Regions from separate parts of the Mesorhizobium sp. NZP2298 genome, predicted to be linked through region 3. Evidence: predicted binding sites of a transcription regulator. Region 3 holds the regulator's gene; each other region holds the start of a gene.

Region 1 (3,273 bases), 360 kb from region 3:
AGCGAATTCTTCGCTGAGCGCCGCGCCAAGCGCGTCACCATCGGCCACGACACATGGCTCGGCCATGGCTCGACCGTCCTGCCCGGCATTACCGTCGGCGATGGCGCGGCGGTTGGCGCCGGCGCGGTGGTTTCCAAGGATGTCGCGCCCTACACCATCGTCGCCGGCGTGCCGGCAAAACCGATCCGCGAGCGCTTCGACCGCCGCACCGCCGAACGCTACCAGGCGCTTGCCTGGTGGGACTGGGACCACGCCAGGCTGCGCGCGTCGCTCGACGATTTCCGCGAGCTGTCGGCCGAAGCGTTCCTGGAGAAATACGAGGGGTAGGTGAATCCCTCACATCATCGTCATCGGGGAGCCTGTTCACATCCTTGACACAGGACTCGGACAGGACGCCATTTCCCCCAAGGAGATCGCCATGCCCGATACCGTCAGACCCTCGCTCGCCGGATTCTTTGCCGGCTCCAATCCGACCCCGCCTGCGCATCTTGGCACCCGCTACGACACGTCGGGCAATTTCCTGACCGAGCCTGGCAACACCGTCGTCAGCCACCTGGTCGGAGGTTCGCCATCCGAGGCCGTGGTGCTTGCCGTGCGTGATAAGATGCTGGCGATGGCCGACGCCGACCGGCTCGCGTTCACGCCCGTCTCCAGCCTGCACATGACCCTGTTCCAGGGCATCATCGAATATCGCCGCCGCCTGCCCTACTGGCCGCAGGACGTGCCACTCGACACCAGCATCGACGCAATGACTCGCCTTTATCTGGAACGCCTGAAGGGTTTCGAGGGCTTCGGCCCGTTCAACATCAAGGTGGTCGAGGTCGTGCCGACCGGCCTCACCGTGGCCGGCGCGACGGACGAGGACGTGCGCATCATGCGTCAATGGCGTGATGCGCTGGCGGTGCCGTTCGGCTACCGGCACCCCGATCACGACACGTACGTCTTCCACATCACCTTCGCCTACCAGATCCAGCGTCTCGCCAACGACAGGGCAGCGGCATGGCAGGCGCTGTTCGACGATTGCCTGGCGCTTTTCGCAAGGCAGGCTCCGATAATCGAGATCAAGGCGCCCGCCTTCTGCGCTTTCCGCGACATGAAGCATTTCGAGGAATTGCTGGTGCTCGGCTGATTGTCCGCAAGTCGCCGGTCGCCAAGCCTGTGTAGCGTAACAAAACTGACATGCTGGCGACACGGCAGGTTCATGTGGCTGCGTTAGGCGAATGCCTGACGATCAATATGGACCGGACTGGAACCAGCCCATGTCAGCAAGCTCTGCCACGCTCGAAATCCGCGGTGTCAGCCGACGATTTGGCAAGAACACCGCCGTCAGCGACGTCAACATCTCGATCCCGCAGGGTCAGATGGTCGGCGTCATCGGCCGTTCGGGCGCTGGCAAATCGACCCTTCTCCGCATGATCAACCGTCTCGTCGACCCCAGCCAGGGGTCGATTTTTTTTGACGGCACCGAGGTCTCCCAGCTGCGCGGCTCGCCGCTGCGGCGCTGGCAGCGCGACTGCGCCATGATCTTCCAGCAGTTCAACCTCGTGCCGCGCCTCGATGTGCTGACCAACGTGCTGCTTGGCCGGCTGAACCATCGTTCGACGATCATGAACCTGCTCGGCGTCTTCTCTAGGGAGGAACGCGCCGAGGCGATAGTCGCGCTCGAGCGTCTCGACATCGCTCGCACGGCGCTGCAGCCGGCCGGCACCCTCTCTGGCGGCCAGCAGCAACGCGTGGCAATCGCCCGAGCCATGATGCAGCAGCCGAAGGTGATCCTTGCCGACGAGCCGATTGCCTCGCTCGATCCGCTCAACGCCAAGGTGGTGATGGACTCGCTGCAGGACATCAATCTGCGTGAAGGCATCACCGTCGTGACCAACCTCCATACGCTGGACACCGCCCGTACCTATTGCAGCCGCATCATCGGCATGGCCGCCGGCAAGGTCGTGTTCGACGGCTCGCCCGAAGACCTAACGCGCGACGCCGTGCGGACCGTCTACGGAGCGAACGGCGACGGTGCCGAGATATCCGAGACTCTCACCTCGACCAGCATCCCGATGCAACTCAAGCCGAAGATCACCGTATCCGCCGGACCGCTCGAACCCGCGTTTCCGGGATACTGAGAGCAGGCGGGATCGCCAGCCCGCGTCAAGGGCATCAACCGACATCTTCACGCAGCCGGCGCAACGCCGGGATCAACAGGAGAGACGCCAGATGTTTAGAAAAATTCTTTTCGGTGCCGTTTCCGTCATGGCCATGGCGATCGGCGCAGCCCAGGCACAGGACATCAAGGAATTCCGCATCGGCATTCTGGGCGGCGAGAACGAAGCCGACCGTCTGCGCAACTACCAGTGCTTCGCCGATCACATCAAGGAAGTCCTCGGCGTGGAGAAGGTTTCGCTGTTTCCTGCCGCCGACTATGACGGCGTTATCCAGGGCCTGCTCGGCGGCACGCTCGACTACGCCGAACTCGGCGCTTCCGGCTACGCCAAGATTTATCTTGAGAACAAGGACGCGGTTCAGCCGATCCTGACCACGGTCCAGACCGACGGTTCCATGGGCTACCACTCGGTCATGGTTGCCCGCGCGGATTCCGGCATCAAGACGCTTGCCGACATGAAGGGCAAGAAGCTCGGTTTCGCCGATCCGGATTCGACATCGGGTTATCTGATCCCAGTGACGGCGCTGCCCAAAGACATCGGCATGGATGTCAAGAGCTATTTCGCCTCGACCGGCTTCGGCGGCGGCCATGAGCAGCTTGTGCTTGAAGTGTTGAAGGGCACCTTCGACGCTGGCACCACCTGGGCCTCGGGCGTCGGTGACTTCAAGGACGGCTACAGCTCGGGTAACCTGCGCAAGATGGTCGAGAAGGGTGTCCTCAAGATGGATGACCTCGTGGAATTGTGGCAGTCGCCGCTGATCCCGAACGGTCCGCTGGTCGTGCGCACGGCGCTCGATGCCGGCGTCAAGCAGAAGATCACCGATTTCGTGACCAATCTGCCGCAATCCGATCCGGCGTGCTTCTCGGCTGTCGAAGGCGGTGATTTCAAGGGTTTTGCGCCGGTCACTCCGGAATTCTATCAGGCGATCATCGACGCTCGCAAGGCGAAGATCGGCTCGTAAACCGAACGTCACGACGCCGCCGGGGCTGTGCCTGCGGCGGCGTCGCCGCATCAAGAGACTGGAAAACCATCGATGAGCGCGACCGACGTCCAGCGTGCGCCAGCGCTTTCGCCGGGGGGAGCCCTGGTTGAACAACACTGGCGTGACCTC
Region 2 (3,273 bases), 1.6 Mb from region 3:
GATGTGAAGGGCGGCAAGCAGGCTGCCTTCGCCCTGCAGAATGCACTCGACATCGTGCTGATCTCGAACAACCTTGGCGACGCCAAGAGCCTGATCACCCATCCGGCGACGACGACGCACAAGAATTTGAGCGACGAGGCCCGCGCCGAACTCGGCATCGGGCCTGGTACGCTGAGATTGTCGGCCGGCCTGGAAGACACCGACGACCTTCTGGAAGACATCGCACAGGCGTTGAAAGCCGCCAAATAGCAGGCCGTCCAGGCAGCGTCGCCTGCGGCGGGTTCAAGCGCGCGACGGTGCCTCTTCAAGTTCGGCGGCCTTGGTGCCGATGGTCATCGCATTGCCGCGCCAGTCGACGGCGCCACCGAGCCAGCCGCGTGCCCACATCGCCGGCAGGATCAGGTCACGCATCACGATCGCCGCGACCATGCGCGGCGACAGGTACCAGCCCTTGGACCAGGCCAGTGCACATTCCGGGAGGTAGAAGGCCGCCAGCACGGCGACGGCAGTCAGCGGCAAGCTGAAGCCGACGCCTGCCGCCGCAACCAGCGCAAGCAGCAGCGGCACCACCGCGCCAGTCAGGATTTCGGGCGCGAAGAACAGCGGGAAGGTGACGCGGCGCAGGCGCGCCCAGCGGGCCTGGCGCGACCAGATCTCGCCAAGCGTGCGCCGGCCAAGCGGCTGTTCGAAGGGCGAAGCGACGAGATTGACGCGCAGGCCGAGCCCATTGACCAGCTTGGTCGCGGCGGCGTCCTCGGCGATTTCAGCTGCCAGCGCGCGGATGCCGCCATTGGCATCCAGCAGCGGCTTGTTCCAAAGCATGCTCTTGCCCTGGGCAAAGCCAAGGCCGAGCGCCTCACCAGCATACTGCCAGCGGGCCTGCAGGGTGTTGAGGAAGGCGCATTCGACCTCGGCCCAGAAGCCCTCCGGCCGCGAGCCGATCGGCGTCGAGCAGACAAGGCCCGTGTTTGACCGCCATGCCGCCATCAGATGCTGGATGTAATCCCTGGGCATCAGTACGTTGGAGTCGGCCAGCACGACCCAGTTATGCCGCGCTGCTTCCCAGCCCTTGACGCAATTGTTGAGCTTGGGATTGGCGCTGACGCGATCGTCACCGATCAACAGCCGGGCCGGCACCTTGGGGAAACGGGCGATGGCTTGTCTGATCAACCCGACCACCGGATCATCGGCATGGGCAACGCAGAAGATCAACTCATAGCGCGGCCAGTCGAGCGAGAAGGCGCGTTCCAGAGTCTCGTGCGTGAACGGCTCGACGCCACGCGACGGCACGACAATCGACACCGGCTGCGATTTGCCGGCTGGCGGCGAGATCGTGGTGCGCCGTTTCAGCCGCGAAGCGGCCAGCGCGATGCTGGCAGCGTTTGAAAGGATAAGAGCAGTTGAAAGCAAGGCGGCTATGAAAGTGAGTTCCATCGAGGTCTGGGCACTCCAGAAGAGACGGCCCGCGGTGTGGCCGCTTTCAACAGTTCGACAGAGCGCCGAGTCGCTCGGTTCGCGCACACCACCATTGTCATGTGTCACTTAAATGACATTCTTTGCCGGCACCTGCCTTTCGAGGACGAGCGCGACAAGACGCGCACGTTGACCTCCTCGCCTGGAGGGCCGAAAGTTTTGTTTGTTTGAGCATGATCTTTGGACAAACGGAAACCGTTTGGCCGAGAAAACCGGTTCCCACTTTTCGGGATCATGCTCGACATCGTTTTGGAGCCGCTTATGTACCGCGCCGTCACGCGCAATATCGAAGTGCAGGTCAGGCCGTTCTATCTCGAGGACCGTTCGGATCCTTCCGAGAACCGCTATGTCTGGGGCTACCAGGTAACGATCGACAATCAGTCGGACGAATTCGTGCAGCTTCTGTCCCGCTATTGGCACATCACCGACGGCGCCGGCCGGGTCGAGGAAGTGCGCGGCCCCGGCGTTGTCGGCGACCAGCCCGAACTCAATCCCGGCGACAGCTATCAATACACGTCGGGCTGCCCGCTCTCGACGCCGTCAGGGATCATGGTCGGGCGCTATACGATGCGCAACAAGCGCGGCGAGACATTTGACATCGCCATCCCTGCCTTTTCGCTGGATCTGCCGGGCACGAGACGGACGGTGAATTAGCATCTTTCTCCCCGTTCCACGGGGAGAAAGACTGACTCACTGTGCCGCGAATTCCGCCGGGTCGAAGTCATATTGCTTCGAGCAGAATTCGCAGGCGACGTGGATGCCGCCATCCTCGGTCGAGTCCTTGATCTCCTGCGCGGAGAAGCCCTCGAGGATGCCGCGGATCTTGTCCCTGGAGCATGAGCACTGGTCGGCGACGGGGACGCCGCCGAAGACGCGCACGCCATGCTCATGGAACAGGCGATAGAGCAGCCGTTCGGCGCCGATCGTCGGATCGATCAGTTCTGTCGGTTCGATGGTGCCGAGCAGCGCCAGCAATTCCTGCCAGGAATTGTCGGCCGGATCGTGGATCTCGTCGCGCGGATCGCCATCGCCGCCGGGCAGGTCCGGAACGCGCATGCGCTCGGGGGACTGCGGCAGGAACTGCGCCAGGATACCACCGGCACGCCACTGTTCGCGCGCGCCACCAGGGCCAGGCGTCAAAAGCTTGGCCACAGAGAGCCTGATATCCGTCGGAATCTGTTCCGACTGGCGGAAGTAGGTGCGCGCCGCGTCCTCCAGCGTCTCGCCGTCGAGTTGCACGATGCCCTGATAACGCTGCGTGTGGGCACCCTGGTCGATGGTCAGCGCCAGCACGCCGCTGCCGAGCAGCGTCTGCTGGGACGTCTCGCCTGCCGCGACGAGGGCCTCGAGCCTATCGGCATCGAAGCGCGCATAGGCGCGCAGCGCCGAAGGCGTTGTGAAATCCGCCACCAGCATGTCGACCGGCCCGTCGGTGCGGGTCTGCAGGATGAACTTGCCCTCGAATTTGAGCGAGGTGCCGAGCAGCACCGTCAGCACGCAGGCTTCCGCCAGCAGGCGGGCGACCGGCTCGGGATAGTCGTGGCGGCTGAGGATGGCGTCGAGCATCGGCCCGAGCTGGACCGTGCGACCGCGCACGTCGAGCGGACCGACCTCGAAAGGCACGACATGGTCGTCGCCGGCATAGCCGAACTCGCCGAGTTTGGGGTGATGTTCAGTCACTTGATGCGTTTCCAACATGACAAAGCTCCAGGGCGCGGCCATGCCGCCCCCTGGGGTGCATGCGTCCAAACGCGCTTGATTTGCGTGATGCGGCGCAGATAGGCATCGCGCCCCCGCGGA
Region 3 (3,273 bases):
CAAGAACCTCAACTTCTACTACGGCCAATCGAAGGCGCTGAAGGATATCACGCTGTCGCTGCCTGAGCGCAGCGTCACCGCCTTCATCGGCCCTTCCGGCTGCGGAAAGTCGACGCTGCTGCGCGTCTTCAACCGCATCTACGAGCTCTACCCCAAGCAGACCGCCGAGGGCCAGGTGCTGCTCGACGGCCAGAACATTCTCGACCGCTCGCAGGACCTCAACCTGCTGCGCACCAAGATCGGCATGGTGTTCCAGAAGCCGACGCCCTTCCCGATGTCGATCTACGAGAACATCGCCTTCGGCGTCAGGCTCTATGAGAAGATCAGCAAGGCCGAGATGGACGGTCGTGTCGAGCAGGCGCTGAAGCGCGCCGCTTTGTGGACCGAGGTCAAGGACAAGCTCAATGCCAGCGGCCTCAGCCTGTCGGGCGGCCAGCAGCAGCGGCTGTGCATCGCCCGCACGGTGGCGGTGAAGCCGGAGGTCATCCTGCTCGATGAGCCGGCCTCCGCGCTCGATCCGCTGTCGACCGCCAAGATCGAGGAACTGATCGACGAGCTGCAGGCCGACTACACGATCGTCATCGTCACCCACAACATGCAGCAGGCGGCGCGCGTCTCGAAGCAGACCGCCTTCATGTATCTGGGCGAACTGGTCGAGTTCGACCGCACCGAGAAGATCTTCACGTCGCCTCGCGAGAAGCGCACGCAAGACTACATCACCGGCCGCTTCGGCTGATCGCACGCATTACGAGGACCAGGATCATGGCCGAACACACAGTCGCAGCCTTCGACGAGGATCTCGGACAGATCAGCAGGCTGATCAGCGACATGGGCGATCTCGCCGGCTCGATGGTCGGCGGCGCCACCAAGGCGCTGCTGAATTCCGACAACGCGCTGGCACAGCGCGTGGTCTCCGACGACGCCATCATGGATGCGCGCCAGCGCGAACTCGACGATCGCGCCATCACGCTGATCGCCAAGCGCCAGCCGATGGCAGACGATCTGCGCCATGTCGTCGGGTCGATCCGCATGGCTGGCGACCTCGAACGCATTGGCGACCTTGCCAAGAACATCGCCAAGCGCGTCGGCACCGTCGGTCTCACCGCAACGCCGCGCGACCTGTCGCATTCCATCGACGCCATGGCGCAGCTGGTGCTGATCCAGGTGCAGGGCGTGATCGAGGAGTATGCGGCGCGCGATGCCGCCGCGCTTGCGAAGCTGCGCGCCGACGACGAACGCATCGACGTCAAATACACCTCGGTGTTCCGCGAGCTGCTGACCTACATGATGGAGGATCCGCGCAACATCACCGCTTGCACGCATCTGTTGTTCTGCGCCAAGAATCTCGAACGCATCGGCGACCATGTGACCAACATCGCCGAGAACGCGTACTATGTCCTGACCGGCACGCAACTGCCCGCCAACCGCCCCAAACAGGACGAGACGGCGATGTCGGCGCCGGCGGCTTGAGCGTTGGAGCGGTTCATCGTTTCGCGGAAACGCCGAACCGCTCTATCTCTTTGTTTCACGCAATTCAGGATGGAAAACCGTTACATATTTTTCCCGGGATTGCTTTAGAGGTGACCAGTCAATGATCGCACCACGCATCATGGTGGTGGAGGACGAGGAGCCGCTCGGCGTGCTCCTCCGCTACAATCTGGAATCGGAAGGCTATCAGGTCGAGGTGGTAACCCGCGGCGATGAAGCCGAAATCCGGCTGCAGGAAAACGTGCCCGATCTTCTGGTGCTCGACTGGATGGTGCCGGCGGTGTCCGGTATCGAACTCTGTCGCCGGCTAAGAATGCGGCCCGAGACCGAACGGCTGCCGATCATCATGCTGACGGCGCGCGGCGAGGAGAGCGACCGCGTGCGTGGCCTTTCGACCGGTGCCGACGATTATCTGGTCAAGCCGTTCTCGACGCCGGAATTCATGGCGCGCGTCAAGGCGCTGCTGCGCCGCGCCAAGCCCGAAGTGCTGTCCAGCGTGCTCAAGGTCGGCGACATCGTGCTCGACCGTGAATCGCATCGGGTCTACCGCAAGAAGAGCGAGATCCGGCTCGGGCCGACCGAATTCCGCCTTCTGGAATTCATGATGCGCCATCCCGGCCGCGTGTTCTCGCGCAGCCAGTTGCTCGACAATGTCTGGGGTGAGACGATTTATATCGACGAACGCACCGTGGACGTGCATGTCGGCCGCCTGCGCAAGGCGGTCAACAATGGCCGCATGCCCGACGTCATCCGCACCATCCGTGGGGCAGGCTACGCGATCCGCGAGGATTAAAGGAGCGCTCAGCCGGCGCGAGTGCGAAAGATAATAACGGCAAACATCAATACGCCCGCGAAAACCAGCAAAGATGATGCCGCGACAACGGAAGTCCACGCGGCGACTTTCCACTGTCTCCTGCGTCGGCGTCGCTCCGATCACACGGCATGGATGTCGCGATTGCCGAAGCCGTCAATGGTTTGGGACGCTCAGTCAAGCGGTTGAGACGCGCAGTCACGGCGCCCGGCCGTGCCTTTCCGGAAGTCCAGGGCGTTCCGCGCGGGTTTCAGGCAACGCTCTTTCCAGCACTCCCTCTTGCCTGCGCGCCCGGCGCGAAGATCTCCTGATCGACGAAGGTCAGTGCGCGCATGGCGCAGCCCTCGCGGATCAGGGGGAGTTCGTTCGGTTCGGTGTCGAACGAAATCGATTTCGAGTGCTGGCCGCCGGCGGTCTGAGCAATCGCCTCGCGCAATGCCGGCTCGATCAGGTCGAAGGCGGCGGCGCTGACGCCGACCATGGCCACGGGTGCGGGATCGATCAGCGCGAACAGGCTGCCGAGGCCATAACCCAGTGCTTCGCCGGCCTTGCGATAGGCTTCGCGCTCGGGCCCGGCCCGTTCCCGTGCCGTCGTCGCCAGTGCCCGCATCTGCGTGTCGCTGACGTCGGCGACCGGTTCGGTGTCCTCGCCAAGCTGCCTGGCATTGCGCCAGATGGCGTAGTTGCCGGCATAGGCCTCGACGCAGCCGCGCCGCCCGCAGCGGCAGAGTGCGCCGCCTGGCCGATGGATCATGTGGCCGAACTCGCCACCCGACGAATGGGTGCCGGTGAACAGCTCGCCCTTCAGCACCAGGCCCATGCCGATGCCGTGCGACAAAAGGATGGCGATGAAGTCGTCGCGGTAGCGTTCGGGGTCGCGCCAGCGCAGCGCCACCGCCATCATGTTGCAGTCGTTCTCCATGGTGGCCGGGATGCCGAACTCGGCTTCCAGTATGTCGGCGAAGGCGATGTCG

What was found. The regulator PhoB, encoded in region 3, activates phosphate uptake and scavenging genes when phosphate is short. The targets are predictions, from matches to a motif close to TGTCATNNANCTGTCAT.
Region 1: a site for PhoB is predicted at 1,165-1,181, ahead of phnC (phosphonate ABC transporter ATP-binding protein). Genes of this name have one in related genera too.
Region 2: a site for PhoB is predicted at 1,536-1,552, ahead of EB231_RS34170 (ceramide glucosyltransferase). Genes of this name have one in related genera too.

The regions. Positions count from the first base shown of each region.
Region 1 covers NZ_CP033365.1:1,878,540-1,881,812, reverse strand. Annotated here, with positions in the region: gene EB231_RS09120 (DapH/DapD/GlmU-related protein) at 1-327, shown strand, start outside; gene EB231_RS09115 (DUF1868 domain-containing protein) at 419-1,129, shown strand; gene phnC (phosphonate ABC transporter ATP-binding protein) at 1,260-2,123, shown strand; gene phnD (phosphonate ABC transporter substrate-binding protein) at 2,215-3,123, shown strand; gene phnE (phosphonate ABC transporter, permease protein PhnE) at 3,196-3,273, shown strand, end outside.
Region 2 covers NZ_CP033365.1:7,208,491-7,211,763, forward strand. Annotated here, with positions in the region: gene EB231_RS34165 (O-succinylhomoserine sulfhydrylase) at 1-249, shown strand, start outside; gene EB231_RS34170 (ceramide glucosyltransferase) at 283-1,434, opposite strand; gene apaG (Co2+/Mg2+ efflux protein ApaG) at 1,735-2,127, shown strand; gene EB231_RS34180 (Hsp33 family molecular chaperone) at 2,164-3,195, opposite strand.
Region 3 covers NZ_CP033365.1:1,516,159-1,519,431, forward strand. Annotated here, with positions in the region: gene pstB (phosphate ABC transporter ATP-binding protein PstB) at 1-736, shown strand, start outside; gene phoU (phosphate signaling complex protein PhoU) at 763-1,470, shown strand; gene phoB (phosphate regulon transcriptional regulator PhoB) at 1,592-2,281, shown strand; gene EB231_RS07375 (ROK family protein) at 2,550-3,273, opposite strand, start outside.